3 regions of the Sphingomonas phoenicis genome follow, and region 1 is predicted to be linked to each of the others. Evidence: predicted binding sites of a transcription regulator. Region 1 holds the regulator's gene; each other region holds the start of a gene.
The links. Region 1 encodes LexA, which represses DNA repair genes until DNA is damaged. Its sites were predicted from a motif close to GTTCCNCNCTTGTTCT; they were not measured.
Positions count from the first base shown of each region.

Region 2: the regulator LexA is predicted to act here: its motif matches at 3,582-3,597, upstream of ABC319_RS16810 (DUF6771 family protein).
Region 3: the regulator LexA is predicted to act here: its motif matches at 8,474-8,489, upstream of ABC319_RS12505 (ImuA family protein).

Region 1 covers NZ_JBDFMC010000002.1:664,358-675,858, reverse strand. The annotation lists gene ABC319_RS04210 (ComEC/Rec2 family competence protein) at 1-1,694, shown strand, start outside; gene lexA (transcriptional repressor LexA) at 1,655-2,356, opposite strand; gene ABC319_RS04200 (molybdopterin molybdotransferase MoeA) at 2,413-3,594, opposite strand; gene moaC (cyclic pyranopterin monophosphate synthase MoaC) at 3,591-4,061, opposite strand; gene trpC (indole-3-glycerol phosphate synthase TrpC) at 4,058-4,834, opposite strand; gene trpD (anthranilate phosphoribosyltransferase) at 4,831-5,826, opposite strand; gene ABC319_RS04180 (anthranilate synthase component II) at 5,823-6,407, opposite strand; gene ABC319_RS04175 (hypothetical protein) at 6,494-6,913, shown strand; gene ABC319_RS04170 (anthranilate synthase component I family protein) at 6,921-8,432, opposite strand; gene ABC319_RS04165 (peptidylprolyl isomerase) at 8,416-10,359, opposite strand; gene tpiA (triose-phosphate isomerase) at 10,456-11,199, shown strand; gene ABC319_RS04155 (hypothetical protein) at 11,278-11,501, shown strand, end outside.
Region 2 covers NZ_JBDFMC010000002.1:3,354,396-3,361,821, forward strand. The annotation lists gene ABC319_RS16790 (hypothetical protein) at 34-201, shown strand; gene ABC319_RS16795 (Ros/MucR family transcriptional regulator) at 1,073-1,618, shown strand; gene ABC319_RS16800 (PEPxxWA-CTERM sorting domain-containing protein) at 1,795-2,382, opposite strand; gene ABC319_RS16805 (DUF4394 domain-containing protein) at 2,577-3,416, opposite strand; gene ABC319_RS16810 (DUF6771 family protein) at 3,623-3,808, shown strand; gene ABC319_RS16815 (hypothetical protein) at 3,932-4,351, shown strand; gene ABC319_RS16820 (hypothetical protein) at 4,447-4,809, opposite strand; one part of gene ABC319_RS16825 (IS3 family transposase) at 4,915-5,167, shown strand; one part of gene ABC319_RS16825 (IS3 family transposase) at 5,167-6,044, shown strand; gene ABC319_RS16830 (hypothetical protein) at 6,118-6,666, opposite strand; gene ABC319_RS16835 (type I restriction endonuclease) at 7,152-7,426, shown strand, end outside.
Region 3 covers NZ_JBDFMC010000002.1:2,357,178-2,368,678, forward strand. The annotation lists gene ABC319_RS12480 (nucleoside deaminase) at 1-424, opposite strand, end outside; gene ABC319_RS12485 (aminotransferase class I/II-fold pyridoxal phosphate-dependent enzyme) at 603-2,075, shown strand; gene ABC319_RS12490 (hypothetical protein) at 2,081-2,266, shown strand; gene ABC319_RS12495 (error-prone DNA polymerase) at 2,697-5,969, opposite strand; gene ABC319_RS12500 (Y-family DNA polymerase) at 5,969-7,765, opposite strand; gene ABC319_RS12505 (ImuA family protein) at 7,683-8,393, opposite strand; gene ABC319_RS12510 (SOS response-associated peptidase family protein) at 8,910-9,536, shown strand; gene ABC319_RS12515 (MBL fold metallo-hydrolase) at 9,539-10,519, shown strand; gene ABC319_RS12520 (YeiH family protein) at 11,195-11,501, shown strand, end outside.

The DNA.
Region 1 (11,501 bases):
TGCCGGCGGCCCTGGGCAACGACGGGGTGGTACGGTTGCGCGCGCGGCTGATGCCGCCGCCGACCGCGGCGGTTCCCGGCGCCTATGACTATGCGCGGGTCGCATGGTTCGCGCAGATCGGCGCGACGGGGCGGGGCTTCGCGCCTGTCCAGGTGATCGCCGCCGGCCGTTCGCAACCGGGATTGCGCGCGGCGCTTACCGCCCACATCCAGGCGCGGCTGCCCGGCAGCGCGGGCGGCATCGCCGCGGCGCTCGCCGCCGGGGACACGGGCGCGATTGACGAGGAGGATGCGGAGGCGATGCGGGCGGCGGGTCTGGCGCACCTGCTGTCGGTCAGCGGGCTGCACATCACCGCGGTCGTGGGCGCGACGATGCTTCTGGTGTTGAGCGTCCTGGCGCTGTTCCCCCCGCTTGCGCTACGCTGGCGACTGCCGCTGGTGGCCGCGGCGGCCGGGGCGTTGATGGCCATCGCCTATACCCTGCTGACCGGGGCCGAGGTGCCGACGATACGGTCGTGCGTGGCGGCGCTGCTGGTATTGGCGGCACTGGCGCTGGGACGAGCGGCGATGACGTTGCGACTGGTCGCCGCGGGGGCGATGGTCGTGCTGGCAGCATGGCCCGAGGCCCTGGCAGGGCCGAGTTTCCAGCTGTCGTTCGCGGCGATCACCGCGATCGTCGCGGTGCACGATCATCCCGCCCTGCGACAGATCGCGGATCGACGCGAGCGGGGCTGGCGGCGGCCGGCACGAGCGCTGGCGATGCTGCTGATCACCGGCGTGGTGGTGGAGGCGGCGCTCATGCCGATCGCCGTCTATCATTTCCACCGCGCCGGATTGTACGGCGCCCTTGCCAATATCGTCGCGATCCCGCTGACGACGTTCATCATCATGCCACTGGAACTGCTCGCCCTGCTGCTCGACGTCGCAGGGCTCGGTGCGCCGGCGTGGTGGGGGACGGAACAGGCGCTAGCGCTGCTGCTATGGCTGGCACGGACCGTTGCGGCGGCGCCGGGGGCGGTCACGGCGTGGCCGGCCATGCCGGACGGTGCCTTTGCCGCGATCGTCGCCGGTGGGCTGTGGCTGGCGCTGTGGCAGACGCGGGTGCGCCGGTGGGGTGTCCTGCCGCTGGTGCTAGGCATCGCGTGGGCGATGGCGACGCCGGTGCCGGACCTGCTGGTGACCGGCGACGGCCGGCACGCGGCGATCAGGACGGCGCGGGGTGAGGTCGCGATCCTGCGCGACCGCACCGGCGACTACATGCGCGACGTTCTGGCGGCGAACGGCGGCACGGCGACCGAACCGGTGCTGATGGCCGAGACGCAAGGGGTTCGATGCACGCGAGACCTGTGCCTGGCCACCATCGACGACCGCTGGCGCATACTGATGACGAGGAGCGCCGACATGGTTCCCGCCGGCGACCTGATCGCAGCATGCCGGCAGGCCGATGTCGCGGTCAGCGAACGGCGACTGCCGGGCGCATGCCGGCCACGCTGGCTGAAGCTGGACCGCGAGACGCTGGCCCGCACCGGGGGAGTGTCGGTCACCTTCGCGACCGGCCGTGTCGTCACCGTGCGCGACCCCGGCGACGAGCATCCCTGGATCGATCCACCACGAACCGGCGCCGCGCCGATCCCGTCGGCGCAGTCGCCCGCCGGTCAGTCGTACCGGCGGAGCAGGCCCGACAGCTTGCCCTGAATGCGGACCTGCTGGGGTGCGTAGCGCTGCGGATCGTAGGAGCGGTTGGCGGGATCGAGGCGAACCATCGTGCCCTCTCGCCGGAAGAACTTCAGCGTCGCCTCCGCCTCGTCGATCAGGGCCACCACGATCTCGCCGTCGCGCGCGACCTCTGTCCGGCGGACCAGCGCATAGTCGCCATCGAGAATGCCCGCCTCGACCATCGAATCGCCGGAGACCTCCAGCGCGTAATGATCACCCTGGCCGAGCAGCGCCGCGGGTACCGACAGCATCGTCGATCCCTCGAACGCCTCGATCGGGACACCGGCAGCGATGCGGCCATGCAGCGGAATTTCGACGACATCGTTCGCGGGAGCCCGCGAATGTTGAGGAAGTTGCGACTGACCACCAACATTGGCACCACCAACGTTGACGCGGCCACGTGCCTTCTTCTCGACCTTCTCGGGCCGGTCGGGCATCCGCAGCACCTCCAGCGCGCGAGCGCGGTTCGGCAAGCGACGGATGAACTGCCGCTCCTCGAGCGCCGAGATCAGGCGGTGCACGCCGGATTTCGACTTCAGGTCGAGCGCCTCCTTCATCTCCTCGAACGAGGGGGAGACGCCCGTATCCTTCAGGCGATCGTTGATGAAGCAGACCAGTTCGTGCTGCTTGCGCGTGAGCATGCCGAGCCTCCGTCGGGGAACAGACGAGGAACCGATATGGAACAATCCGGCTTGCGTCAAGCGATCATCAGGATTTCCGCCGATTCGCCGGCGATCGCCGCCGGTGCACACGCCGCCCGGATGACGAGGCACGTCGAACGGGCCAGGGTCAGGAGCATCGAGCTGTCCTGAATGGTCGAGGCATAGGCGCGGCCATCCCGCAACTCGGCACGAAGATAATCGGTCCGGCCGCCATTGGCGGGCAGATCCTCGCCCAGAATCGCGTGGCCGATCGCGGGCAGCGGATCGGCCGCACCGGCCAGCCGCGCCACGAGCGGCAGGACGAACAGGGTGGCGGTGACGAAGGCCGACACCGGGTTGCCCGGCAGGCCCAGCACCAGCATGTCGCCGCGTCGCCCGGCCATCATCGGCTTGCCGGGACGGAGAGCGATGCGCCAGAAATCGATCGCGCCGCCCGCCGCCTCCAGCGCGGGCCGGACCAGATCATGGTCGCCCACCGACGCGCCGCCGGTCGTGACGAGCAGATCGGCATCGACGGCGGCGAACGCGTCGCGCAGCACGTCCAGCCGGTCGGGCAGAATGCCGAGATCGATCAGGTCGACCGGCAGCGCCATCAGCATCGCCGCGAGCATCGCGCCGTTGGATTCGGGCAATGCGGCGGGATCGTTCGCGGGGCCGGGTGCGACCAGTTCGTCGCCGGTAGCGGCGATGGCGACGCGAATCCGGCGGCGGGCGGGCAAATCGGCGACGCCGCCGGTCGCAGCGACGGCGATGCGAGCGGGCGTGAACCGGTCGCCGGCCCTGATCAGCAGATCCCCGGATGAGAAATCGAGCCCCCGCGGGCGCACATTGCGCCCGCAGCGGAGCGGTCCTTCTCCGGTCAGGGTCAGGGCGTCGCCATCGCGAGCCGCCTCTTCCTGGATCAGCACCGTGTCCGCGCCGGACGGCAGCGCCGCGCCGGTGAAGATGCGGGTCGCCTGGCCGGGCAGGACGGTGCCGGCGAACGGGCGGCCGGCCGCACTTTCGCCGATCACCTGCCAAGGGCCAGGCATGTCGGCGAAGCGGATGGCGTAACCGTCCATCGCCGAGAGGTCGGCGGCAGGCTGTGTTCGCCGCGCCAGGACATCGTCTGCCGCCCATCGTCCCGCCGCGCCACGAATGGGCACCCGTTCCGGTGCGACCGGCGTGACCAGCGCGAGCAGGCGTGCCTGCGCCTCGGCGACCGGGATCAGCGTCATGGCCGCTGCCAGTCGCCCGACTTGCCCCCGGATTTGGCGACGACACGGACATCGTCGATCACCATGTGGCGATCGACCGCCTTCACCATGTCGTAGACCGTCAGCAGCGCGACCGTCGCGGCGGTAAGCGCCTCCATCTCGACACCGGTCTGGCCGGTGGTGGCGCAGGTCGCGGTGACTTCCACTCCGTCGTCGAGCAGCGCCAGATCGATGGCGACGCGCGTCAGCGGCAGGGGATGGCAGAGCGGGATCAGGTCGGCGGTACGCTTCGCCGCCATGATGCCGGCGACGCGAGCGACCGCGAGGACATCTCCCTTCCTGGCACCGGCGTCGCGGACCAGGGCGAGCGCCTCTGCCGACAGGATGATGCGTCCGCGGGCGGTAGCCTCCCGCGCGGTCGCAGCCTTGGCGCCGACATCGACCATGCGGGCGGCGCCACTCTCGTCGAGATGGGTAAGGCCGGTCATCCGATCAGGGCGCGGGTCGCCGCCTCCACGTCGGGCTGACGCATCAACGCCTCGCCGATCAGGAAGCAGTGGACACCCTGCGCGGCCAGTGCGTCGAGATCGGCGCGGGTCGACAGGCCGCTCTCGGCAACGAAGGTGCAGTCGGCGGGAGCCAGCGCCTTCAATCGGGCGGATCGCCCGGTATCGATCGAGAAGTCACGCAGGTCGCGATTGTTGACGCCGATCAGGCGCGACCGGAGCCGGAGCGCCCGCGCCAGTTCGGCCTCATCATGGACTTCGATCAGGCAATCCATGCCCTGATCGATCGCCGCCGCCTCGATCTCGGCGAGCAGCCCGTCGTCCAGCGCGGCGACGATGAGGAGGATGGCATCGGCGCCGATCGCCCGCGCCTCTACCGCCTGCCACGGATCGATCGTGAAATCCTTGCGGAGGACGGGGATCGAGACGGCCGCGCGCGCCGCGACCAGATAGGCGTCGGCACCCTGGAAATAGTGCTCGTCGGTCAGCACCGACAGGCACGCGGCGCCACCGGCCTGATAGGCGGCGGCATGGGCGGGCGGATCGAAATCCGGGCGGATCAACCCTTTGGAGGGACTAGCCTTCTTCACCTCGGCGATGAGGGCATGTCCTGCCTTCGCATCGAGGGCGGCGCGAAAGCCGCGCGGCGGCGACGCTGCGGCGGCGCGGGCCGACAGATCGGCGAGCGAAACGGCCGCGCGGCGGGCGATCACCTCGTCCCGCTTGGTGGCGATGATGGTGTCGAGCATGGTCATGCGAAGGCGATCCAGCGATCGAGCAGGTCGTCGGCCGCCCCGGTGTCGATCGATCCGGCGGCGATCGCGACCCCTGCGGGTAGATCGTCGGCGGTTCCGGCGAGAACGAGGGCGGCGGCGGCATTCAGGAGGACGGCGTCCCGATAGGCGCCGGTTTCGCCGCGGAGCAGCGACCGCAACGCCAGCGCGTTGTGCGCCGCATCGCCGCCGCGGATCGCCTCCACGGGATGGCGCGGGAGGCCGGCATCCTCGGGAACGATGCGGGTGGGCATCGCCGCCGATCCCACGCAGCGGACGATGGTGGCGCCGGCACCCGAAATTTCGTCCAGGCCCTCCTCGCCGGAGACGACGATCGCCGCCTCGGTACCGAGCTGCGCCAGCGCCTCCGCATAGACGCCGGCGTAGTCGGGACGCGCGATGCCGATCAGCTGGCGCCCCACGCGCGCTGGATTGGCCAGTGGGCCCATCAGGTTGAAGATCGTGCGTCGACCGATGCGGCGGCGGATCGGTGTGATGCGGACCATCGCGGGATGATGGTTGGCGGCGAACAGGAAACAGATGCCGAGTTCGGCCAAACTCTGCTCCGCCGATGCCCCGGCGGCCATCATGTCGAGACCGAGCGCCTCCAGCGTATCGGCCGCCCCCGCCTTCGACGATGCGGCGCGGTTGCCGTGCTTGGCGACGGGGACACCGGCGGCGGCGACCACGAGCGCCACGGCGGTGGAGACGTTGAGCGTGTGATGCCCGTCGCCCCCGGTGCCGCAGACGTCGATCGCACCCGGCGGGGCGGCGATCGGGAGCAGCCGCGCACGCAGCGCGCGGGCGGCCTCGGCGATCTCGATCGAGGTCTCGCCCCGTTCGGTCAGCCCGATCAGGAAGGCGGCGATCGCGTCCTCGCCGGCACGCCCGTCTAGAATGTCGGCGAACGCCGCCCCCGCGCTTTCCCGCGACAGGGGGGTCGAAGGATCGGGCAGCAGCGCCAGCGTGGTCATGCCGGCTCCCGCACGGCCATGCCGGCATCGCGCATGAAGTTCGCGAGCATGGCATGCCCGTGTTCGGTCGCGATGCTTTCGGGGTGGAACTGCACGCCGTGGATCGGCAGCGTCGCGTGGCGGAACCCCATGACCATGCCGTCGTCCGCCCGGGCATTGACGAGCAGCGTGTCGGGAACGTCGTTGACCACCAGCGAGTGGTAGCGGGTGGCGGTGAACGGCGTCGGCAGTCCGGCGAACATGCCGGTGCCATCGTGCAGCACCGGCGATGTCTTGCCGTGCATCAGCCCGCCACGCTCAACCCTGCCGCCGAAATGCTGCCCGATCGCCTGATGGCCCAGGCAGACGCCGAGCAGCGGCCGCCGCTCCGCCGCGCATGCCGCGACCAGATCGAGGCTGACCCCCGCCTCGTCGGGCGTGCGCGGGCCCGGCGAGATCAGGAACGCCTCCGCCCCGGACGACAGCGCCTGCCCGGCGGAAATAGCGTCGTTTCGGACCACCTCGACCTCCGCCCCCAGTTCCTGGAGGTAGTGGACGAGGTTCCAGGTAAAGCTGTCGTAATTGTCGACGACGAGGATCATGTCGGTCGCCATAGCCGCCTGAAACATTCCCGCAACCCGGAGCCGCGATGCCGGATGTACGTTGTAGCCCGAGAAGGAGTAACCCGATGCGTATCGCCCTGCCGCTGAGCCTGATCCTGCTGACGACGCCGCTGGCGGCGCTGGCGCAGCAGAATGCCGACGGGTCCGCGAGCGGACGGCCGCCGCAGCGCGTTCGCAGCGTGACATTGACCGGCGATCAGGCGTGTCCCAAGTCGCAGGGCGACGAGATCGTCGTCTGCTCGCGCAACGACGAGCCCTATCGCATTCCCAAGGCGTTGCGCGACACCGGCCCCATCGCGGCGCCCAACCAGAGCTGGGTGAACCGCGCGGCGGACATCGACCAGACCAGCCGCGTCGCCGGCGGCCTGCCGAATACCTGTTCGCCGATCGGCACGGGCGGGCAGACCGGATGCGGCGTGCTGGCCGCGCGGCAATGGGCGGCGGAGAAGCGTGCCCAGCGTAGGGCAGACGAGTCGGTGCCCTGACGGGCGGTTATTGACCGACGTCGCTGTCGCGCGCGCGGGACACCGCCTCGCGCGCGGCGGCGAGTATCGCGCCGGCCTTGGCCTCGCATTCCCGCTGTTCGTAGGCGGCCGTCGAATCGGCGACGATGCCGGCGCCGGCCTGGACGTGGATCATGCCATCCTTCACGATGGCGGTGCGTAGCACGATGCAGGAATCCAGCGATCCGTCCGGCGAGAAATAACCGACGCCGCCGGCGTAGGGGCCGCGACGCTCCGGTTCGAGTTCCGCGATGATCTCGCAGGCGCGGACCTTGGGCGCGCCGCTGACCGTGCCGGCCGGAAAGCCGGCGAACATCGCATCGAGCACGTCACGATCGGGCGAGAGGCGGGCGGTGACGTTCGACACGATGTGCATCACGTGGCTGTAGAGTTCGACCGTGTAGCTGTCGGTCACCCGCACGCTGCCCGGCGCCGCGGCACGGCCGGCGTCGTTGCGACCGAGATCCAGCAGCATCAGGTGCTCCGCCCGCTCCTTCGGATCGGCGAGCAGGCTGGTGCGGTTCGCCTCGTCCTCGCTGGCGGTCGCGCCGCGGGGGCGGGTGCCGGCGATCGGGCGTACCGTGATCTCGCCGTCGCGAACCCGCACTAGGATTTCGGGACTGGAGCCGATCAGCGCGAAGCCGGGCAGGTCCAGATGGTAGAGGAAGGGTGAGGGATTGATGCGCCGAAGCGATCGATAGAGCTCGAAAGGGGGAAGCGCGAAGGGCGCGGTGAAGCGCTGCGCGAGCACCACCTGGAAGATATCGCCGGCGGCGATGTACTCCTTGGCGGTATCCACCATCGCGGCATAGCGCTCGGGCGCGACCGCCGGCGTGTAGACCGGCTCCGGCTCGACGGCGCGGACGGGTGCGGGCAGGGGAGCGGCGAGCAGGCGGGCGGCGACGGCGTCCAGCCGCTCCTCCGCCGCCGCGACGATCGTGGCGGGATCCCTGTCCGCGTCCGGCCAGACGGGTGCGACCATGAACAGCGCGTCGGCAAGCCGGTCGAACACCAGCAGGACCGTCGGGCGAACGAACATCATGTCGGGCAGGCCGAGCGGATCGGCGACGGGTTGGGGCAGCTTCTCGACCAGGCCGACGGTTTCGTAGCCGAAATAACCGACAAGGCAGGCGAGCGCGCGGGGCAGGGCGGCCGGTACCTCCGCCCGACAGTCGGCGACGAGCGCGCGCAACGCGTCGAGGGTGGGAAGGGCGCAGGCGCGGAAGGCGTCCCGGTCGTGCGCCCAGTCGGCGTTGATCTCCGCCCGCTGCCCGTGCGCGCGGAACACGAGATCGGGGGCGAGACCGATCAGGCTGTAGCGGCCGCGGATCGCGCCACCCTCGACCGATTCGAGCAGGAAGTCGCCACGGCCGGGCTCGATCAGGCGCAGCGCGGCGGCGACCGGCGTTTCGGTATCCGCGATGCGTCGACGCCAGACGAGCGCCGGCCGTCCCGCCGCGAGCGCCGCCGTCGCCTGGTCCCGATCAGTTATCGGAGCCACCCTGGCCGGCCAGTTCAGCCTTCAGCTTGGCCATCGCGCCGGCATCGGTCTTCACGCCGACCTGCATCCGCGCGGCGCGGGCGAACTGCTGCACGAACTCGTTGCCGGTCAGACGGCCCAGATCGCGCCGCACGCCGGCGATCGCCGCCGGGTTGGACGCCGGATCGACCTGCTGCGTCGCATCGAGCCGGACGACAAGCCAGCCGCTGCCGTCCGGTGCCTCCAGCACGCGGGTGGAGCGGGGGGTGATGCTGAACAGCGTTGCCATCGCCGGATCGGGCGATTGCTGGCGAGAGAGGTCGGCACGGGTGCCCGCGAGCGTCCGGACCTGACCCGAACCGTTGCCGGCGATGGCCATCGCCTGCGACAGCGGCGTCCCCTTGTTGACGGCAGCGAGAACCTGCGCGGCGATCCGGCGTGCCGCCTGCCGCTTGCGATCGGCGATCAGGTCGGCGGTCACGCGGTCGCGGATGTCCGCCAGAGGCCGCGGGGCGGCCGGCGTCACCTGACCCACGGCGATGATCGCAAAGCCGCCGTCGGCGCCGGTCTGGACGAGCTGCGGCGCATCGCCCTCCGCGGCGGAGAATGCCGCGGCAAGAAGCGGCCGAAGCGCCGGATCGGGCTGCCCCGGCGCGGTGGGATCGATGCCCTCTGCCGTCAGGGCGGGTGTGGAGCGCGGCTGGAGCTTCGCATCCTTCACCGCCTCGTCGAAGGTGGCGCCGCCACCCAGGCCGTCGTCGATCTTGTCGTACAGGGTGGCCAGAGCATCCGTGCCCTTGCGCTGGGCGATTTCGGCGACCAGCGCGGGGCGAACCTGATCCAGGGTGCGGGCAGCGACCTGTTCGACCGCATCGACACGGGCCACGGCGAAGCCGAGCGGGCTGCGGATCGGCCCGATCACGGCGCCGCGCTGCGCCGCGAAGGCGGCATCGGCGACGGCGGGCGACGACTGCGCGGCGAGCGCCGCCTTGTCGAGCGACGTCAGCGTGGCGGCCTCCAGCCCGGCGGCGCGCGCCGCGTCCTGCAACGAGGCACCGCCGCGGACACGCGCGGCAAGGGCGTCCGCACCGGCCTTGTCGGCAACGATGACCTGCGACACCGTACGCTTCTCGCTGGCCTGGTAGGTGGCGCGGTTCTGCTGATAGGCTTGGGCGATCTCCGCCTCGGTAGGGGTAACAGACGCCCTGACCTGCTCCGGCGTCACCAAAGCATAGCGGAGCGAACGGCGTTCCGGCAGACGGTAGCGGGACAGGTTCCGCGCGTAGAACGTCTGAAGTTCGGCCGCCATCGGCGCGGGACCGGCCGGCAGCGCCGCGGTCGGGATGAAGCCGGCCTGACCCTGGCGACGCTCCAGCAGCAGCGCGGCGTAGGGACGTGCCACCTGTTCGCCGATCAGCGATGCGCCGACTGTGGGGGCGGTGAGCTGCTGCGCGAGCAGTTCCAGCGCGATATCCTTGCGGATGCCCGCGTCGGTCAACCGCCGCTCGGCCAGGATCCGGCGGTACAGATTCTCGTCGAACTTGCCGGTCGGGCCCTGCAGCGCGGGGATGCTGGCGATCTGGCCGTCCACCAGACGCTTGCTGACGACCATGCCCTGGTCACGCCCGAACACCGCCAGCGAGGTGGCGGCGATCATGCGGTCGAGCGCCTGCTCCAGCGCACCCGCCTGAAGATAGGCGGCCATGTCCGCGGTCGGTTGGGTGCGGCGGGCGGCCGCGACCTCGTCGGTGGCCCGCTGGCGCAGTTCGCCGACCGTGATCTCTTCCGACCCGACCTTCGCGACGTCGTTGCCGCCCAGGCCGCCTGCCGACCCCGCAAGGTTCGACACGTCGCCCGCGGCGAAGGCGAGGGCGATCACCCCGAGCACGATGAAGGTGACGACGATGCCGACCCTGGAGTTGATGACACGGCGAAAGAAGCTGAGCATGGACAACCGTTCGAAAGCGAATGCGCAGCCTTAGGAGGGTGGCGCGCCCGCTTCAAGACACGCTAGGGCAGCGGCAACGGACGACAGGAGACGGGAATGCGGCGCAAGCTGGTGGCGGGCAACTGGAAGATGAACGGGTCGATCGCGGCGCTTGCCGAACTGGACGCGATCGCCGCGGCGGCCGCGGCGGCACCGGGGATCGACGTCGCGATGGCGGTGCCGTTCACGCTGATCCATCCCGCCGCCGAACGCGCGCCCGGCCTGGCGATCGGTGCGGAGGACGTGCACGAGGCCGAGGCGGGTGCGCATACCGGCTGCGTTTCCGCCGGCATGGTCCGCGAGGCCGGCGCCAGCTTTACGATCGCCGGCCACTCCGAACGCCGTGCCGACCAGGGCGAGACCAGCCACGATGCCTGGGCCAAGGCGGCGGCGGCGCGGCGGCAGGGCCTGTCCGTGATCCTGTGCTGCGGCGAGACGGAAGCCGAGCGCGACGCCGGCCGGGCCGAGCGGGTGGTGCAGGCGCAGATCGAGAAGTCCGTCCCCGATCACGCCGATGGCAGCTGGTTCACCCTTGCGTACGAGCCGCGTTGGGCGATCGGCACCGGACGCACGCCGACGCTGGACGAGATCGCGGCGATCCATGCGATCGCGCGCGCCAAGCTGCGCCACATGATCGGCGATGCCGCCGGCGGCGTTCGCATCCTGTACGGCGGATCGGTGGTCGGGACCAATGCACGCGACATACTGCGTACCGAGAATGTCGACGGTGCGCTGGTCGGTGGCGCCAGCCTGACCGCGGCCAAGTTCGTACCGATCATCGAGGCGGCTGCCCAGGCCTGATCCCCGCAGGGCAGGACCGTTCCGGATCAATCGGCGTGCCGGGGCGTTCGCCGATCGACATCGATCGGGGAGTGACGAATGCTGAAGAGGGTTATGATTCTGGCCACCGTGGCGGGTGCGATGCTCGGTGGCTGCTCGAGCGGCGTGGAGGAAGTCGCCAACAACGAGCTGACCTTGCGCAATCTGACGGAAAGCAATCTGGCCGTCCCGGCAGGCGAGCGCGACTTCCGGCTGAAGGGTACGGTGATCCCGACCCCCTCCGACACGCGGTCGACCTATTACCTGCTTCGCGAACGGCGGGC
Region 2 (7,426 bases), 2.7 Mb from region 1:
GCCGATTGCGATCTTCCGTTAAAAGGGGCTAAAATGGACAAGGCTATGGCTATTGGAAAGCTGGAAGACATAGAACACTATGCACACAAAATCCGCAAGGATTTCGGTGATAGCTTAGATGGACTGAATCGTGCGCTTATCAATATGATAAGTGAGGTTGAGTTGCTTCGCTTCGCGATTGAGGAGGATGGTTTGTTATAGGCAAACCTCCACCTCCGCGACGGTGATGATGTTAGAAATAACCTGTGAGAGTTTATATATCTAATATCAGCTTACGCGGAAGTTACACCTAGAATCCTTTTTACGTCTATCAACATAGCTCAAATACCGTTTAATCAATCCTTGAAAGATTGATGGGAGGTCAGTCCCGGTGATGCCTAGTGCGCTCACTAGGAAGCTGTTATCAGCCGTGTAATGTTTGAGTTATCCCATTGAGCAATTCCTACTCGCCGGGGGGTCGGAGTCTGCCTTTCGGCTTATAGTTCCCCAAGATATACAACCCGCCACCGCGACGGGGTTTACGGTGATCATCATTCGCATCGTAGGTCTGCCGCCATCGCCCGGTCAGGGCTTAACAAGCAAGGTGGCTATCGATGCTGCTGATCGGTCGCTTATAGCTCAACCGGGAGCATTCGGCTTGGATGGTTTAGGGACGGTCCAGCCAAGGTAAGCATCGTCCAATACGTAGCATTGTAGCGCAATGAAGCGCTAAACGCAAGGCCGCGGATGTGTGGAAGGTGAGCATACGGAAAGTTTGCGACAGCCGTGTATCAAGTTCTTGAACAACCAGGTTCTGACACATTCACACCCGCTATTAGATACTTATCCAACACGTATCTGTTTAAAGCACTTAATCGCTGCTGCGATCTTAACGCTGCTTTTAACGTTTTTCCTTAACCAGCTTAAATATACCTAAACTTGTATTCGCTAGTGTGAGGCTACCTATAATCGGCTTCTAGTGAGAGAAAGCAAAGGTGCCAATCCTGATTAGACGGCCTAGGACATCGACCTTGTTCAAGGACCCTGTCTCCGCTTATACCGCAAACAGAGCATATTGGCTTGTGGCAGGAGCATATCGTTGAACGATCCTAAGTCCGTCTTCTTGGCGACCGAGCTTACCATGGCGTGGCTTGGTAATCCGCATAACCGGGTCAGTGCAGACGATGTACCGGCTTTCTTTCGGCAGATGCATTCGACGGTAGAGGGCTTAGCGGCAGGGACGGCGACGACGGACACGGCACCTGTACCGGAGCAAGCATACGCACCAGCAGTGACCGCCCGTAAGTCGCTGGCTGATCCCGACTTCATCATCAGCATGATCGATGGCAAAAAATACAAGACGTTGAAGCGTCACTTGAAGGGCCACGGGCTGACAGCGGCAGAGTACAGAGAGCGCTACGGGCTTAAGGCTGACTACCCGATGGTTGCCCGCAATTACGCGTCTATGCGCTCCAATATGGCGAAGAAGATCGGCTTAGGCCGCAAGCCCGGCGAGAAGGTAAAGGAGGCTGCCGCTGATTTGGTCGAGGCAGCAGCAGAGCCGGTAAAGGCTGTAGCCAAGCGGGCGCGAAAGACGTTAGGTTTGGCAAAGAAGGCAGCGCAGGATCATCTTGGGTGAGGGCGATGGCTAAATAGCCTCGTAATCGCCCGCTAAGGGGTCGTAGAAGCGCGATACGGAAGTTGCGCTACAACCGTTGCCTTTGCATACATAAGCGCTGTACAGACCCGCTCTGTGGCAAACAATTAGGGGCGTCAACTTACGTTGACGCCCCTAGTTATCTAAGCTGTCGAAGATCAGGCAATAGCAGCGTTCGTGCTGCGGCGACGATAGCGTGCGGCACCCGCAACAAGTCCAAAGCCGACCATCATCATCGCCCACGTCGAGGCTTCTGGAACCGCCGCGACTGCGGCAGACGCTGTAATTGCCGTGTTGGCTGTTGTCTCGAATGCGTAGCTGTTCAGCAGGTTTCCGGTTGTAAAGGCATACCCGTAGAAGAAATCATTTCCAACCAAAGCGCGTAGACCGATGAAATTGTCGCCGTTGGTAGCGTTGATGTTCGTCGGCGTTGTAAACGATGCAAACTGCCCAAACTCGGGCCCGTATGTCACCGTTCCGCGGTCGGTGAAGCTAGTCGTCGGTACCAGTGGAATGCCTAGGAATCCGCCAAACGCCGAAAATGCACCAGTGTTATTGCTCTGCACGGTGAGAGGCGCGAAAATGTCGTTCGTGCCGCTAAAGGTGAACGTTGCGCCTTGAAACATCGCCGTCACAGGGGCGGATAACAGGTCCGCATTGACCGTTGTCACGACAGGGGCAGCTTGCGCCGATCCGCTTGCGATAAGGGCGATAGTAGCACACGCTGCTAGATAAAACATTTTCATCGTAGTCTCCCTGAACCGAAGGCACGCTGCGCGCCGGTCAAAGACACGGTTAACGAAAGGTAAAGACGCATTACCTTTTGCATTTAGTCGCACTCGCTGGCGATCCACCGAGCCAAAAAGGTCCTGCTTTGTAGAACATCAAAGGCCGCCGGATCGCTCCGGCGGCCCCCGCTTCGCCTGTGAAAGGGAGTAAGTCAGGCGTAGGTGGTTGTCATGCTGCGACGACGGTAGCGAGCGGCACCGGCAACCATGCCGAAGCCCACAAGCATCATCGCCCAAGTTGACGCTTCCGGAACCGGGCTGATTGCGATGCCGAAAAGGGCGCGACTGGTATTGCCGACCGTCGAGAATGCGCCCGAGTTAAGATCGACACGGTACAATGTTGAACCGTTGAACGCGAAAGCGTCCGAGCCAGCTATGTCGAAGCTGGTCCGCGATCCCAGATCAACCCCTGTCCCGCCTACCGTGTTGAGAACGCCAGTGTTGTTGGCTTGCCGAACCAGCACGTCCAGAGCGGTGTCGATCCCATAAAGCTGCGTCGATGTGCCAACCGCACCGAACGTTGACGACGTGTATGCACCACCCGTCACGTCCGCGTTCAAGCCCGCATTAACATCGCCAGCGGCATAAAAGACCGAGGTTGCCGTGGTCAGACCACCAGTGTTCGGGTCGAAAACGTAGTTCTGGTTGGTGTTGCTGACGATACGAAGCCGATCAATAGTTGGATTGAAATCAAAGGCAAACTCCGTGCCCTCGATGCCAAGGGCTGCCCCAACGGCGGAAGCTACACCTGTTGTTGTATTGATCGTGTACACAACCTTATCGGCTCCAAGGCCATACAATGACCCATTAAGCGGCCGAAAATCTATGGCTTGGATACTGTTCTCCAAGCCAGTGATCTTTGTGCTAGAGGAAAATGACATTGGGTTTGATGAGTCAAACGTTACCAAGTTGTTATTCTCGTCAACTCCGAAGATTGTCGCTGCTTGTGCCGCCGGCGCAACCAGCAAACCAGCCGTGGCAAACGCCATCATCCCTAGCTTCACACGAATTCTCCCTGACAGTTGGTTAACCAACATGACAGGAACGTTAGAAATGAGGTTTGGACGCATCGGTTAACGAGAAATGAACCGTCGTCGGCATCCGGCGATGCCCATAGACCATCGGCACAGCCTCAACAGCTTCCGATCTTGAACCTTGTTCCGTGTTTGTTCTAGGACTGCATCAGGAGATTCGAACCATGCTCATCGACCCCGACACAATCCGCCTCGCTCTCGATAGCGCCCCGGCATGGGCGAAGATCGCTATATCGATGCCGCAGGATAAGCGGCGCGAGGATGGTGAAGCAGAATTGGCATCGCACCTGTACCGCTCGCTCTTCTCTCCCGTCGACGTGGTTGAGGGTCAGCTTCCCCTTCCTCTCTGACCGATAGTTTCGCCATCGCGCCCTCGCTAACGGCGCTGTCCGACCGGCTTCACCGGTAAAATCAGCATGAAGGCTTAGCGGCTTAAGCGCGATAGGAAGCGGCGGACGAAGCGAGGCAAAGTTATGAAGGTTGCAGCAACACTAGCGATCCAAACCGCAGCAGCGGCCCTCTGCTTGTTCGCGGTTGGTTGCCGGGACGAAGCAGCGGAGACGCTAGCTGTGTCGCGGTGCGAGTCCCTCCTAGCCGCACAGGAACTAGGTAGTTTACCGGAGCCGCTCCGCAGCGATCCCCGCGCCGCTATCAAGCCAAAAGGCGAACCACGGATCAGCGATGGCGAACGAACGACCTTCGTCCGTCGCGCTTATGACCGCCTGATTGCCGACACCGCCGGCACCCGGATTGAACCGCGCGATTTCACCTGCAAATTCGACAAGAAGGCGGGCAAGGTGATCGAACTATCGACCAATGGACATACGCAAGAAATCCGTGACAGCGACGACGAATGGGCGATCAAGCAGCGAGCATCATCGTCGCCGCAATAACATCGTCGTTAAGCGGGCAGCCGCCCACCAGCCGACGCCAAGATGATGATGGAGGTAGGATGCTGCCACAAAGCTGGGCTACCGCTCTACGAGGCTTATTTTGCGTCTACGCCGCCGCCCTCGGCCTTCTCCTTCGCTGCACGCTCTGCCGCCCTCTTCGCCTGCCTTTCCTTCCTTGCGGCGCGATCGGCGGCATGTTCGATGTTGTACTCTTCTAAGCCAAAACGCGCGCAACGGTTTTGCACCGTTAGCTCTGATAGTGTGTCGCCATCAGCTAGCTCTAGCTCGCCAGCTTTGAAGGCAAAAAAGCTTCTCCCGGTGTATCCGCCAAGCCTGTTCTTCGCATTGACCCTTCCGCAAGCCGCCTTTTGCAGCGGATAGTACTTCCAGTCGGAAAACTGTGCAGATTGTGGATCAATCAGCGTGTCGCTGACCGCCTGTATAGCTTGTACGCGCAAGCCATCCTCGATCGAAGGCTTCTTCTGGCACCCGGTGAGGCTGTGACGTGCTCCCCTGAAACTCTGCCAGTTTGAGCTAGAGTCCGCCTTCGTGAGGAGACGGACGTGAAGAAGACCAGGTTCAGCGAGGAGCAGATCATCGCGGTGCTGCGCGAGCAGGAAGGTGGGATGAAGACCGCCGATGTGTGTCGCAAGCACGGGATCAGCAGCGCGACGCTGTACGCGTGGAAGGCCAAGTATGGCGGCATGGACGTGTCGCAGGCGCGCAAGCTGAAGGTGCTCGAGGAGGAGAACGGCCGGCTCAAACGGCTGCTGGCCGACGCCATGCTCGACAATGCCGTGCTGAAGGAAGTCGCGGCAAAAAACTGGTAAAGCCCGCCGCTCAACGGAAGGCTGTCGAGCATGCTCGGCAGTTGTTCGGCATCAGCGAGCGTCGGGCGTGTACCATCTTCAGCGTGGACAGGACGTCGGTGCGCTACGCGCCCCGGCGTAGTGATGATGGCGACCTTCGGTCGCGGCTGCGCGAGATCGCGGCGGAACGTCGGCGCTTCGGCTACCGGCGGCTGGGGATCATGCTGGCTCGCGAGGGTCTGGTCATGAACCACAAGAAGCTGCTGCGGCTTTACCGCGAGGAGAACCTGCGGGTCAGGCGTCGGCGTGGCCGCAAGCGAGCGATAGGCACCCGAGCACCCATGACGCTGCCACAGGGACCGAACCAGCGCTGGAGCCTCGACTTCGTCAGCGACACGCTGATCAGCGGCCGGCGCATCCGTATCCTGGCGGTGGTCGACGACTTCACGCGCGAGTGCCTCGCGCTGGTGGCGGACACCTCGCTGTCAGGCGCGCGTGTCGCTCGTGAGCTCGACGCCATCATCGCGCTCAGGGGCGTACCGCCGCTGATGATTGTCAGCGATAACGGCACCGAGCTGACCAGCCTGGCGATCCTGAGATGGACGCAGGAACGGCCTCTCGAGTGGCACTACATCGCGCCGGGCAAGCCGCAGCAGAACGGCTACGTCGAGAGCTTCAACGGTCGTCTGCGCGACGAATGCCTCAACGAGACGCTGTTCGTATCGCTCGGCCATGCCCGCTCGGTGCTGCGGCTCTGGCGCGACGACTACAACCATGTGCGGCCGCATAGTGGTGTTGGCGGGCTGACGCCCGCCGATGCTGCCAGGCGGGTTGTGCAACACCGCCCCGAGGGGCACCATACCAACCCCGGACTCCAGTTATGACTGGTAGGGCTTTGGGGAGCACGTCAGCTGGTCATCACCAATGCCGCCAAAGCAGTGTAGCGAAGAGACACGTTTAGCGCACCAGAGTGGCGAAAGCCGGCGAGGCAATTGCCTTGCCGATCAAATCCTGCATCGCAGGCACAAAGGCCTGTGCGACGTTATTGCAGGCAGCAGGCGCGGAGAAGCCCGATCGAAAATTGTAGTCGCTGGCGACTGTCATCGTAGCGCCATTGCTCGACCGCAGGTTAAGCGTCATCGACCAGCGACCCTTGTTCGACCCCAAGCCGGAACTAGAGTCGATGCTGGCTAACTCGCCCGTGATCGTCACCCTTGCGGGTTGGCTGGCGTAGGCTCCGGCAACCTTCAACTCATCGGCCAGGGCACGGCGAATGTAGGCGGCATGGGTAAGATCGTCCTGCATCCGAACGCGGCCGATCCCACGGCATTTTACGTCATCCTGGGCGGGTTCGGCGATGTCGCCGACATACACGCCGTTGGTGTTCATCGCCTTCAAAGCCAGCACGTTGTCCGTGCCGACGGAATAGCGTGGCGTCACCGGCGTAGCGCAGGCGGACAGCACAACCGGCATAAGGGCCGCAAGCCGAAAACGAACGATTGTCAAAATGATGCCTCCCGTTGGTTAGGAGGCACGCCCGGCGTTGAGCCGGGCTTGGTAATCCCTGTACGTGGACAAGGGCGCGGACACCTTTAGGCCGAAACCTTGGACATACGCGCCCGCAGCCCGGCCACAATGCTGTGACCGGCCACGTAGACAGAGGGGATTACCAGCCCCCACAGCCGGATTTTGCCGAACTGCGGAGGTATGATGCCGGGGTAGAGAGCGCTTGGCAATCGACGCTGCTGTTACGCCCGCTTCTCAACTCTCTGGATCGCAGCCCGCGACACGCCATACTTAGCCGCTAGGACGCCCAAAGAGGCACCTTCTGCCCTTGCGGCCTTGATGGATGCCTGCTGATCGGCGGTGAGGCTCCAAGGACGATCCTTGACCACTCCCGGGACGACGCACAGGCTCGCTTGTTTGACGCAGGTGCTTGTCAGCGCACAGATTTCCCGGCAGCTTCCTCGATATCGTAGAGGGGGATTATCATGGATTTGGCAACGCGGCTGTCCGAACTGCAAAAGCGGACGATTGAGCATCGCGAGGTTTTGCTGACCGAAGAAGCAGCCAAGAACGCGCTGGTCATGCCGTTCTTACAGGCCCTCGGATACGACGTCTTTAATCCATCCGAGGTTGTCCCCGAATACACCGCCGATGTTGGAACAAAGAAGGGTGAGAAGGTCGATTATGCAATCTGCAAGGGCGGCAAGGTTGATGTTCTTATCGAATGCAAGCCAGCATCTGCCGAACTAAATGTAAAACA
Region 3 (11,501 bases), 1.7 Mb from region 1:
GCAAACAACCACCCTCGATCGTGATGTCGTCGCGGTAGGCGTCGGCGATGAAGGACAAGGTGTCGACGTGCCTTGCCTCGAAGTACATCGGGTGTACGTCCTCCCGCCTGGCGCCGTAGACCACGCGACCGACTTTCGACCAGATCGAAGCCATTGTGCACATGCCGCACGGCTGCAATGTCGAGTAGAGCGTCGCGCCACGGAGTTCCTGCTCGCCGGTGCTCTCACAGGCTCGGCGGATTGCCATCATCTCCGCATGGGCGGTGGCATCGGGCAGCTCTTGCGTCTGGTTGCGCTCCGCGGCGATGACCTGGCCATCCCTGACGATGACGCAGCCGAGCGGCGACGTAGAAGGATCGGAGCCCTTCGAACGGGCGATCTCGATGGCCATCCGCATCCACTTTTCGTCATCGTCTGCGCGCATATGCATCCCTCGCGTTTCGCACCGTCCAACGCCGCTAACCGCGGAAAAGCGCCGGGCCGACGATCGGCTTTGCGCGGCAACCTACCGAGATTGCCCCGGATGCAATCTGCGTTACCGGCAGATTCGGACAGATTGAGTCCACGATCGTTCTGCCTGCTCGGCTACGAACAGGCAGGGCATGGATCAGAAGAGCGCACCACTCGCGGAGGCTCTGGCGGCAATCGAGAAGAGACCGGTGATCGGCTTCGGCGCGCCGGGGCACAATCAGGGGACGGCTATCCCCTCCGGTATGAAGGCGCTGCTCGGCAAACGGGTATTCCAGGCCGATGTGCTCACGCCCAAGGGGCTCGACGATCGTACGGAGGGCAAGCTGGCCTTGCAGCGAGCCCATGAGATCGCCGCGGAGGCGTGGAACGCGGACTTCTGCCGGTTCGTGACGGGCGGCTCTACCCAGAGCCTGCACACGGTCATGGCGGCCGTAGCCGCACCGGGCGACACGATCCTGATCGCCGCCAACGCACACAAGGCGGAGCGCACTTATGCACTGGCAGCTGGCCTGAACGCCGTCGTCGTGCCGGTCGCAGTGGATCCGGCATGGGATATCGAACACGGCGTCACGCCAAACACGCTGCGTTCCGTGCTGGCCGACCATCCCGCGGCAAGGGCGTTCATCCTCATTAGCCCTACCTATTACGGGGTCACCAGCGATGTCGCCGCGCTGGCGGACATCTGTCATGCGCACGGCATCCCCTTGATCGTCGATGCCGCATGGGGCGGAGCGTACGCCTTCTGCGAGGCGTTACCCGACGACCCCCTGACCAAGGGTGCCGATGTCGCTGTCTATAGCGCCCACAAGACAATGGGTGCGCTCGCACAAGCATCGGTGATCGTCGCGAAAGGCAATCTGATCGATCGCCAGCGGCTGTGGATGGCATACGAACTCTTCGAGACGACCAGCCCTTCCGTTCCGATCCTGGCGACCCTGGATGCCACCCGGCGCGACCATGCGCTCGGTGGCGAGCAGATGTGGAGCAAGGTCGTAGCGGAAGCAGCCTGGCTGCGTGGCCAGCTGTCCGGCATGACGCCGCTCCGCATCTTTGATCGCAATGATCTGCCGTCCGGTTGCGATCTGGATGCGACCAAGGTGTTGATCGACGTGTCAGGTCTGGGTGTCTCAGGGTTCGCCATCGACGACTGGCTCTATGCCCACCACCGGATCAGCGTCGGCCTGTCGGACGGCCGACATTTGTTGGTCGTCCTGTCGCTGGGCACGAGACGTTCCGACCTGCGGCGCCTCGTGCGCGCCCTTGGCGACCTGATCCGCCAACTCGCGGCGGACTCGTCCGTGCTGCCGCGAGCGCCTGTCATGCCGCGCATCGATACATTGTCGGTCGAGATGGTCATGGCGGGCCCGACCGCGCTCAACGGGCCGGCGACGATGGTTCGCTACGAAGACGCCGCAGGCCGCGTCGCCGCGGAGATGATCGCGCCCGCTCCGCCCGGAGTGCCGCGCCTCGTACCGGGTCAACGCATTACCCCGGCACACGTGGCATGGCTGATCGGCCAGCGCGACGCAGGTAGCTTCATCATGGATCCAGTTGATCCGTCGGCAGCTACGGTACGGGTTGTAAACGAAAATAGCCTCGGGTGATCGGTATGAGCGTGAAGACAGGGCAGCTCGGCGTTCCCCGGAACTGGCATCTAAGGCGTGCAACCCAGGAACGTCGTTTAGCCACCTTGACTGCCGACGCCACCGCCAAAGCAGTGCATCAAAGCCTGGCCGATCTACACCAGAAGGCGGCTACAGATGGCTACCGCCTGCAGGTCGTCGAGGATCGTTGAGGACCCGGCGAAGGGCTGCAACCGCTTGCTCTCTCACAGTTATTCAAAAGCCTGTCAGGCTGACGGAATAAGCGGTTCAAATTTAAATAAACAGGTGGCCAGTTTTGGGCAATGACGAAGAGGCGTGATCCGGCAGGTTGTGAGTCTAGTTGCGTTAGAGACGTGTCAGGTAGCGCTCCGGCGTTCGACCTGCCGAACGATCCCGTTGAACGCCGCGGTGCAACCCTGCGAGCGTCCGATGTCGCGGTCGGTAGCGGCCGAACTCCAGAACATGTCGAGTGGCCACCGTTCCGGGCAGTGTGTAAGCAGGCAGCGAAGAGCGAGCCGCACTTCGATCGTGTCAACCTTCGCCTTCCCCGACCGCGCAACTGCCGCCCGCAGGATGTGCAATGACAGGTCGATAATGATCTGCTGGTGCCGAGACATGCGACTAGTGGAAGTCGCGGGACTTCACGCGCACGACGTCCTCGGGATCCATCCCGGCGCTGTGCGGCGGCCAATAGCTGTCGCGCGGATTTGGCTTCCAATCGACATCGCCTCGATCGGGCGAGCCGCCATGCCGCGCGCCGTCGCCGCGCCCCGTCGCGTGCGGGAAGTCCATCTGCCCGACCTCTGCGAGCAGCGGTCCGTGATCGACGATGCGGTCGCAGATGACGTGGATCACCTGACCCTCCTTCTGCACACGCCCCTTCATCCCAATCATCGCCGCGGACATGACCGTGCGCCGCTGCGCCTCGAAGCGGTCGGGCCACAGGATGCCGTTAGCGATGCCGCTCTCGTCCTCGATGGTGATGAACAGGACGCCCTTGGCCGAACCGGGCTTCTGTCGGACCAGGATGATGCCTGCGACTTCCACATGGCGACCATCCTTGATGTGCTCGAGGTCGGCGCAGCGCACTATGCCGCGACGCGTGAGGTCCTGACGTAGGAAGGCGAGCGGATGCGCGCGCAGCGAGAGTTGCAATGCCCGGTAGTCTTCGACGACCTCTCGGCCGTCCGACAGCGGCCGCAAGCCGACTTCCGGCTCCAGCCCCTCCGGGCTGAACAGCGACTCCCGCTCGTCGGCGGCGGCGAACAGAGGAAGAGGTGCGTCGCTTAGACCCTTCACCTTCCAAAGCCCCTGGCGCCGGTCCTCGCCTAGACCATGGAACGCGTCCGCCTCGGCCAACCGCTCGATTGCGGCGCGGGGCACCCCGGCACGACGCCATACCTCCTCCACCGAGCCGAACGGCACATCCCCGCGCGCGGCGACGATCGCCGCGCCATGCGCGTTGGCGAGGCCTCGCACCTGTCGCAATCCGAGCCGCACCGCGAGATGCCGCCCTCGCGTCGGCTCGAGCGTGCAGTCCCAGCGGCTGGCGTTGATGCAGGCGGGCCGCACCTTCACGCCGTGATCGCGCGCATCCCGCACAACCTGTGCCGGTGCGTAGAACCCCATCGGTTGCGCATTGAGCAGGGCAGCGCAGAATACGTCGGGATGATGGTGCTTCATCCAGCAGCTGGCGTAGGCGATCTTGGCGAAACTGGCGGCATGGCTCTCGGGAAAGCCGTATGACCCGAACCCCTCGATCTGCTTGAAGGTGCGCTCGGCGAACTCGCGCGGATAGCCGCGCTCGACCATGCCGCCGACCAGCTTGTCGAAGAAATGGCTGACGCCACCGGTGAACTTGAACGTCGCCATGGCACGGCGCAGCTGGTCCGCTTCGGCGGGAGTGAAGCCCGCACCGACGATAGCGACCTTCATCGCCTGTTCCTGAAACAGCGGCACGCCTAGCGTCTTCTCCAACACCGCGCGTAGTTCTGGCCGGGGATAGTCCGGCTTCTCACGCCCCTCGCGGCGGCGGAGATAGGGGTGGACCATGTCGCCCTGGATCGGCCCCGGCCGCACGATCGCCACCTCGATGACGAGGTCGTAGAACTCGCGCGGTTTCATCCGCGGCAGCATCGACATCTGCGCGCGGGACTCGATCTGGAAGGTGCCGAGCGTGTCGGCCTTCTGGATCATCGCGTAGACGTTGGGATCGTCGTCCTGCAGGTCGGCCATACCGACGCGGATGCCCTTGGCCTCCTCCAGCATGTTGAAGGCGCGGTTCATGCAGCCGAGCATGCCGAGGCCTAGCACGTCGACCTTCATGAACTTCAGCGCGTCGATGTCGTCCTTGTCCCATTCGATCACCTGCCGGTCGACCATGGCGGCGGGTTCGATCGGGACGAGGTCGTCGAGCCGGTCGTGGGTCAGCACGAAGCCGCCGGGATGCTGCGACAGGTGGCGCGGCGTGCCGATCAGCCGCCTCGCGAGATCAAGCGCCAGCCGCAGCCGGCGGTCCTCCATGTTGAGGTTGAGCTGGGCGACCTGCTTCTCGCCAACGCCCTCCTGGCTCCAGCCCCATACCAGTCCCGCGAGTGCCTTGGTGAGATCCTCGGGCAGGCCCAGAGCCTTGCCGACCTCACGGACGGCACCGCGGGCACGATAGCGGGTGACGACCGCCGTCAGCGCGGCATGGTTGCGGCCGTAGGTGTCGTAGATCCACTGGATGATCTCTTCCCGCCGCTCGTGTTCGAAGTCGACGTCGATGTCCGGTGGTTCGCGGCGCTCGCCAGAGATGAAGCGTTCGAACAGGAGCTCGTGCTTGATGGGGTCTATCGAGGTGATCCCGAGCATGAAGCAGACGCAGCTGTTCGCCGCCGAGCCGCGCCCCTGGCACAGGATGCCGCGGCGCCGACTTTCGGCCACGATGCTGTTCACGGTCAGGAAGTAGGGGGCATATTCCAGCTCGGCGATCAGCCGCAGCTCGTGATCGATCTGGGTCCGATACTGCTGCGGCAGGCCGTCGGGGAAGCGGCGCTTAACGGCAGCCTGCGTGAGCTGCTCCAGCGCTTGTTGCGCGCTTAGCCCTTCAACGACGCGTTCATCCGGGTACTGGTAGCTGAGCTCACCGAGATCGAACGTGCAGCGGCGGGCGATCTCAGCAGTCGCCTGGATCGCGTCGGGGAAGGCTGCGAAGCGGCGCTCCATCTCTTGCGGAGACTTCAGATGCCGATCGGCATGCCGTTCCCGGCGGTAGCCCAGGGTGTCGACGGTGCACTTCTCACGAATCGCGGTGACCACGTCCTGCAGCAGCCGTGCTTCGGGTGCATGGTAGAGGATGTCGCCAACCGCTACGGTCGCCACGCCAGCGCTTGCAGCCTGCTGGGCGAGGTCGTGCAGACGGATGGCGTCGCCGGGACGACGATGGAACGCGAGAGCGCAATAGCCACGATTGCCAAATACCTCATGCAGGTCGCCGAGATCGCTGCGGGTAAGGTCTCCCGGCAGGTCGGGGATGAGGATGGCGATGAGGCCTATATTCCAGGCTACGACATCCTCCCATGCCAAGGCGCAGCCCCCTTTGCCGGCACGGGACTTGCCGAGCGTAAGCAGCCGGGTGAGGCGGGACCAGGCAGGCTTGTCGGTCGGGTAGAGTAGCAGCATGCGGCCGTCGTCGAGACGCACGCGCGCGCCAGCGATCATGCGCACGCCTGTTGCTTTCTGCCCCTCCCAGCCACGTACCACCCCGGCGACGCTGCCGAGATCGGTTAGGCCGAGCGCGGCATGGCCCAGCAGCGCAGCCGCCGAGAAGAGCTCCTCCGGACTGGAGGCGCCGCGCAGGAAGGAGAAGTGGCTGGTGACCTGAAGCTCGACATAGGTCGTCTGCACCGCCATCAGCCGAACAGCCCGTGCAGATACCAGCTGAGGTCACCGGTTGCGCCATCGACGCCGTCGCCGCGGCGGAACAGCCAGAACCGCGCACCGGTGTCGTCCTCGACGAGAAAATAGTCACGCACGGCCCAGACCTCGCCATCGCGGCGCCACCACTCGCCGTGGATGCGCTCGGGGCCATCGCCGGCGACCACGGCATGAACCTGCCCGCGCCAGGTAAAGCGGCGGGGTGGCGCATCGGGTAGCAGTGCCAGCACGCCCACCAGTGGTTCCGGACGGCGAAGCAGACGCACGGGGCGGCGCCACGCCGGCCATCCCGTTGGCGCGGCGAGCGGCGAGGCGCGGCGGACGGCGCGCTCGGGCACGTCGCTCTCGACCGGTGCGGCCGTGAACAGCGCATCGTCGCCGACCCGGCCGGCGAGCTGATCGACGAGGGTCGCAACGTCCGGCGGCGCGTCATCGCCCGCGAGGCTTGCTGCGAACGTGGTGGCCCCGAGCGGATCGGTGCGGGTGGCGGCAAGGCGCATCGCCTCGATGCCGTCACCGGGATCGATCTTCTCGATCCTGAGGTGGAAGAGCCGCGCGAAATGTGCGGCGTCGCGTGTCGGACGCGAGGTGCCGATGGCCAAGCGCTGCTCGCTGCCGTCGATCCGCTCCATGATCAGCAGCAGCGCGCGTGCGCCCACTCCCCTCTCCTGCAGAAGCAGGATCATGTCGGCCAGGAGATCGTGGATGACATGCTCGATGGCCTCGGCGGTGCCGATCGGCTCCAACAGGCGCCGCCGTGCCATCGGCGTCTCTTCGGGTACCACCGGTACGATCGGCTCTGGAACGCGCCCTAGCGCCTCGTCGAGGCGGCGCACGCTGGCGAGGCCGAGCCGCCGTGCGAGGGGCCCGCGGGGTAGGGGCAGGAGGTCGGCGATGCGATCGAGCCCGAAGCGACCGGCAGCGGTCAGCGCCTCCGGCGTCAGGCGCAACGCAGCTGGAGGTAAGCCGGCGAGCGCCTGCGCCTCTCCGCCGCTCGGAACCACGCTGATGCCGTCTCGGCCGAACCGCGCCAGCGCATGCGCAGCGCCTGGCGTTCCGGCGACCGCGACACTCGCGGAATAACCGCAGCGTCGGCAGAAGCGGATCAGGCGGCGGCAGAACCGCTCCTCGCCACCGTGGAGATGCGCCGCGCCGGTCAGCTCGATCCATAGACCGTCCGCGCCGCTTGGCGACGCCGTGGGTGTCCAGTGTCGCACCGCATGAAGCGCGAGGCCATCGAGGACCGACCGGTCGGCCGATGGATCGGCAGGTCGGACATCGAGGTCGGGCACCAGGGCGCGGGCCTGCGTCACCGCCATGCCCGGTGACAGGCCGAGCGACAACGCGGCAGGGCAGGCGGCCGTGATCACGTGCCGCTGGCCAGCCTGCTCCGCAAGGATCATCGGAACCATGTGCGCGGTGGGCACGGGCATCGGGTGGGGTGCAGCTACGCGACCTCCCGCGATCGACGGCGAGCGCTTGAACGGGTGCTCCGCCGCCTCCGAACGCCGGCCGAGTTCCCGCATGGTCGGCTGCTGGTGGAGCGGCAACGCCGCCGCCTGCTCCTCGATCACAGCGCGTGCGCCGTCGTCACGGGCCCAGCGCGCACCGGGACGCCAGCCGCCGCCCCGCGGCACCGAGCAGGCGCCGGGGTCGTCGTCGACCGGAAGCTCTGGTGCGCGCTGCGGTTCAGGCAGCGCGCGCGGTCGCTCTAGCCGGCGCAGTCGCTCGATGGCGAGGTGCGGCAGGTAGAGCGAGGCGACCCGTGTCATCGCACGCCTCCAATTCCAGGGTGAAGGGGGGACCGCCGCGCTGGCGGGCAAGCTCGACGGTCCAGCGCGCCCGGCCGACACCCGGTGCGGGCAGGCGTTCGGACGGCGCGCAGGCGATGCGCCACCGCGTCATCGCAGCGGACAACTCGGAGAGTGGACTGATGCCCGCCTTGCGCCAGCGGCGTGCCAGCAGGGCAGGCGTGCCGCCGCTCATCGCGGCGAGCTGCAGTCGGCGGGTGGCGACCATGTCGGCGCGCTTCACCTCGCCGACCACGGCGGCGAGACCGCCATGACGCAGCCCGTCCTCCATGACCGCGAGTACGTCCTTGTCCTCCTTGGCCTCGACGAAGAGCAGTGTCGCGGGATCGAGGCCTGCCTGCTCCAATCCCGGCGCGTAGAGGTCGAATCGGGTAAGCGCCCACAGCACACGGCGTCCGCTGCCCGCCGCCGCCCGAGCGGCAATGCCGACAGAGAAGAGAGTAGCCGCGGCATCATCGCTTAGCGTCGGTGTCGCAGCTGACACCTCGTGCAGGCCACCGAGTACCAGTCCACCCTCGGCGAGTCGATCGTCCAGCGCGTCGATCCCGAACGGTAGAACGGCCGTGTCAGCTCCACGCACCTCACCCATGCTTTCGCGAAGGAGGGCCAGGGCATCATGGCGTTGGGGGTTGATGGACATAGTTGCGGCGACTCATGTGTTCGCTATATGTTCCAGAATTGTTGACGAAGGGTCAAGGCGTTGTGGAGCGGAGTCGATGAACCGAACCGGGATCGAAGCCGCGAACGACACGGGTCCAGCAATGCCGGCAAGCGCCGAGTTCGACCATGTCGGGCGTCGGCTCCGTACGCTCGAACACTGCGCGCTGCACAAGCGGACGCTGCGGCTGACCTGCCCGCGATGCGGTCATGTTCGGGTGCTCGACGCCGTGTGCCTATGGTGGATGTTTACGCGACGAGGCTGGGACGGGGGCCTGCCTTCAGCTGTTTCCCGTCTGTGCTGCACCGCCTGCAAGGCGCAGGGCGCCACGGTCCGCCCGCGCATCACGGTCGGTCGTGAAGCGCCCACGGGCGAGCCGCTACCATACCCGGATGAGGCGACGTGGAAGAGGCTTGTCTCCCGCTATCGCTCGTGATCGAAGACGGCATGTGCAACCTCTACAACATTAAGGTCGATCCGCGCAGCTACTTTGACGCGCTCGCCGCGGTTGACGATGCCGCCAACGTGCTCGGCGTCGAGAAGGACTACGCCGCCCCCGGCAAGCCCGGCTACGTCGTGCGCCTCGAGGAGGGTCAGCGGCTGCTCAGCACGATGCGCTGGGGCTTCCCGACGCGCAAACCCCGCAAGCGGCCGGCGCGTGAGGGCGAACTGCCGTTTCTCTACGACTGGTGGACCAACGCGCGGAACATGCAGAGCAACATGTGGAAGCCGTGGCTGCTGCGCACCGAGCACCGCTGCCTGGTGCCCTTCACCCGCTTTTCCGAACCGAGAGCGGTGGCGGACAGGCAGGAGCCGGGCGACACAAACTGGTGGTTCACCGTCGAGAACCAGCCTGTGCCGTGCTTCGCCGGCCTTTGGAAGATCGATGCCGACCACGACCGGGTCTACGCCTTCTGCACCACCGAGCCCAACCCGCTGGTCGCGCCCAAGCACCCCAAGGCCATGCCGGTGATCCTGCTGGCCGAGGATCAGGAACGCTGGCTGACCGCCCCGGTCGACGAGGCGGTGACACTGCTCACCGCCTACCCGTCACAGCTGATGAGCGTCGCCTGATCATGGCCTCGAACCGCTATTACGATGGCCCGCCGAGCGACCATTACGACGGCACTCGCTTCTTCAATCCCGGGCAGGAGAGCACCGATCGGGGCCTCGGCGCCATGCTGCGCTGGAAGCTGGCAGGGGCGGCAGCCAAATGGCCGAAGTCTGTGCCGGTCTTGCCGGCCAAGCCAGAGGCGCGGGTCGAGGGGCTCTGCGTCACCATGATCGGCCATGCCTCGCTGCTGATCCAGGTCGCGGGCGTCAACATCCTCACCGATCCTGTCTGGTCGGAGCGGGCAAGTCCCTTCCGGCGCTTTGGACCGAAGCGGGTGACCGCGCCGGGCGTCGCGTTCACCGACCTGCCGCCGATTGATGTCGTGCTGATGAGCCACGGACACTATGACCACCTCGATATCGATACGCTGAGCCGACTGCATGCCATCCACGACCCGCTCATGGCGATGCCGCTCGGCAACGATGTCATCGTCCGTGCCGTCGTGCCTCAGGCACGCTGCGTGAGCGGAGACTGGTGGGATCGACTGCCACTCGGACCGCACATCGCGACGACGCTGACGCCAGCCAATCATTGGTCAAACCGCTGGCCGAGCGACACTCGCATGATGCTGTGGAGCGGTCACTACCTCGACACGCCAGCAGGCTCGGTCTGGTTCGTCGGCGACACCGGCTATGGCGACGGCCGGATCTTCGCCGACGTGCGGAGCCGCCTGGGAGCGCCGAAAGTCGCGTTGATCCCCATAGGGGCCTATGAACCCCGCTGGTTCATGGCCGCGCAGCACGTCGACCCGGCGGAGGCGGTACGCATCTTCACCGACGTCGACGCAACGAGTGCGCTCGGTATCCACTGGGGCACGTTCCAGCTGACCGATGAGGCGCGCGATGCCCCGGCGGAAGGGCTTGGCGCGGCATTGCAGTCGGCCGGCATCGCACCTAACCGCTTCGTCGCCGCGGAAGCGGGCGGCGTCTACGGTTTCGGCTAGGGCAACTCGAGCGGAACGCGACCGCCCGGACGTCGGTACAATGGTTCAAGCAGTGCGAGTGTGTCTGGAGGGAGTACCACCTCGGCAGCGACACGATTGTCCTGGACGTGTGCGCTGCGGCCCGCATTAACTTTGTCCTGCGCGAGCAGCCACGCCAACGCGACCCGCGCTGATCGGCAGCAAGCGAGTTCAGTTTTGCATCTGCGACTAGCCGTCCTTGTTCGACCGGGCTGTACGCCATCACCGATATTGCGCGCGTGGCTAGCCAGGGCAGCACGTCGTGCTCGGGTCCGCGCCGCGTGAGGTTGTAAGGTTGCGGCAGAAACCAGACACTACTTTTTGAACACCACGACAGCGGAGTGCTCCATGCGCTACGCTGTCCTCGAGTAAGCATGTGCGATCTGTCAGCTCGTTCAAAGCATGGGGCCGAACCGCAGATCCTCTGGAAGATTGGTCACAGATACCTGGTCCGCTGTAGCCCGCTCGACGATAGCTGCGACCTCGTCAGCGGCGCAATGAGCGTCTGGGACGATGAAGGCTCTAAAATGACCGTTGCTGTGCAGGTGAAGGACCCCGTCGGCTACGCGGGATGGACATGCTAGACACCGTTAGCCTTGTCTTCGAGTAAGGGCTTCATAGCGCATACGCTGAGGTCAGCTATTTCGGAGGGACACCATGACCGACACTGCCGCCGAAACTCACCCTACACCATGGGCCGAGCTGTGGCGGAAGGAAGACTGGTGGGCGATCTGGATCGGCGTTGCAGTGGTAGCAATGGCGATCGCGCTGTTCTCCGGTGGGGCAAGTCTGCGCTGGCTGGCGGTCACACCACCGAAATGGGCAAGCTTCGTACAAATTCGCTCCGATATGGCGACCAGTTGGCATCGTTATCTGGCGCAGTTTGGATTTTGGCTGCTAGCGTTCTCTATTCCTCTTAAGGCGCTGGGCTTTAAGTTACAAAACTTCGTTCTTGCCTTTGCGC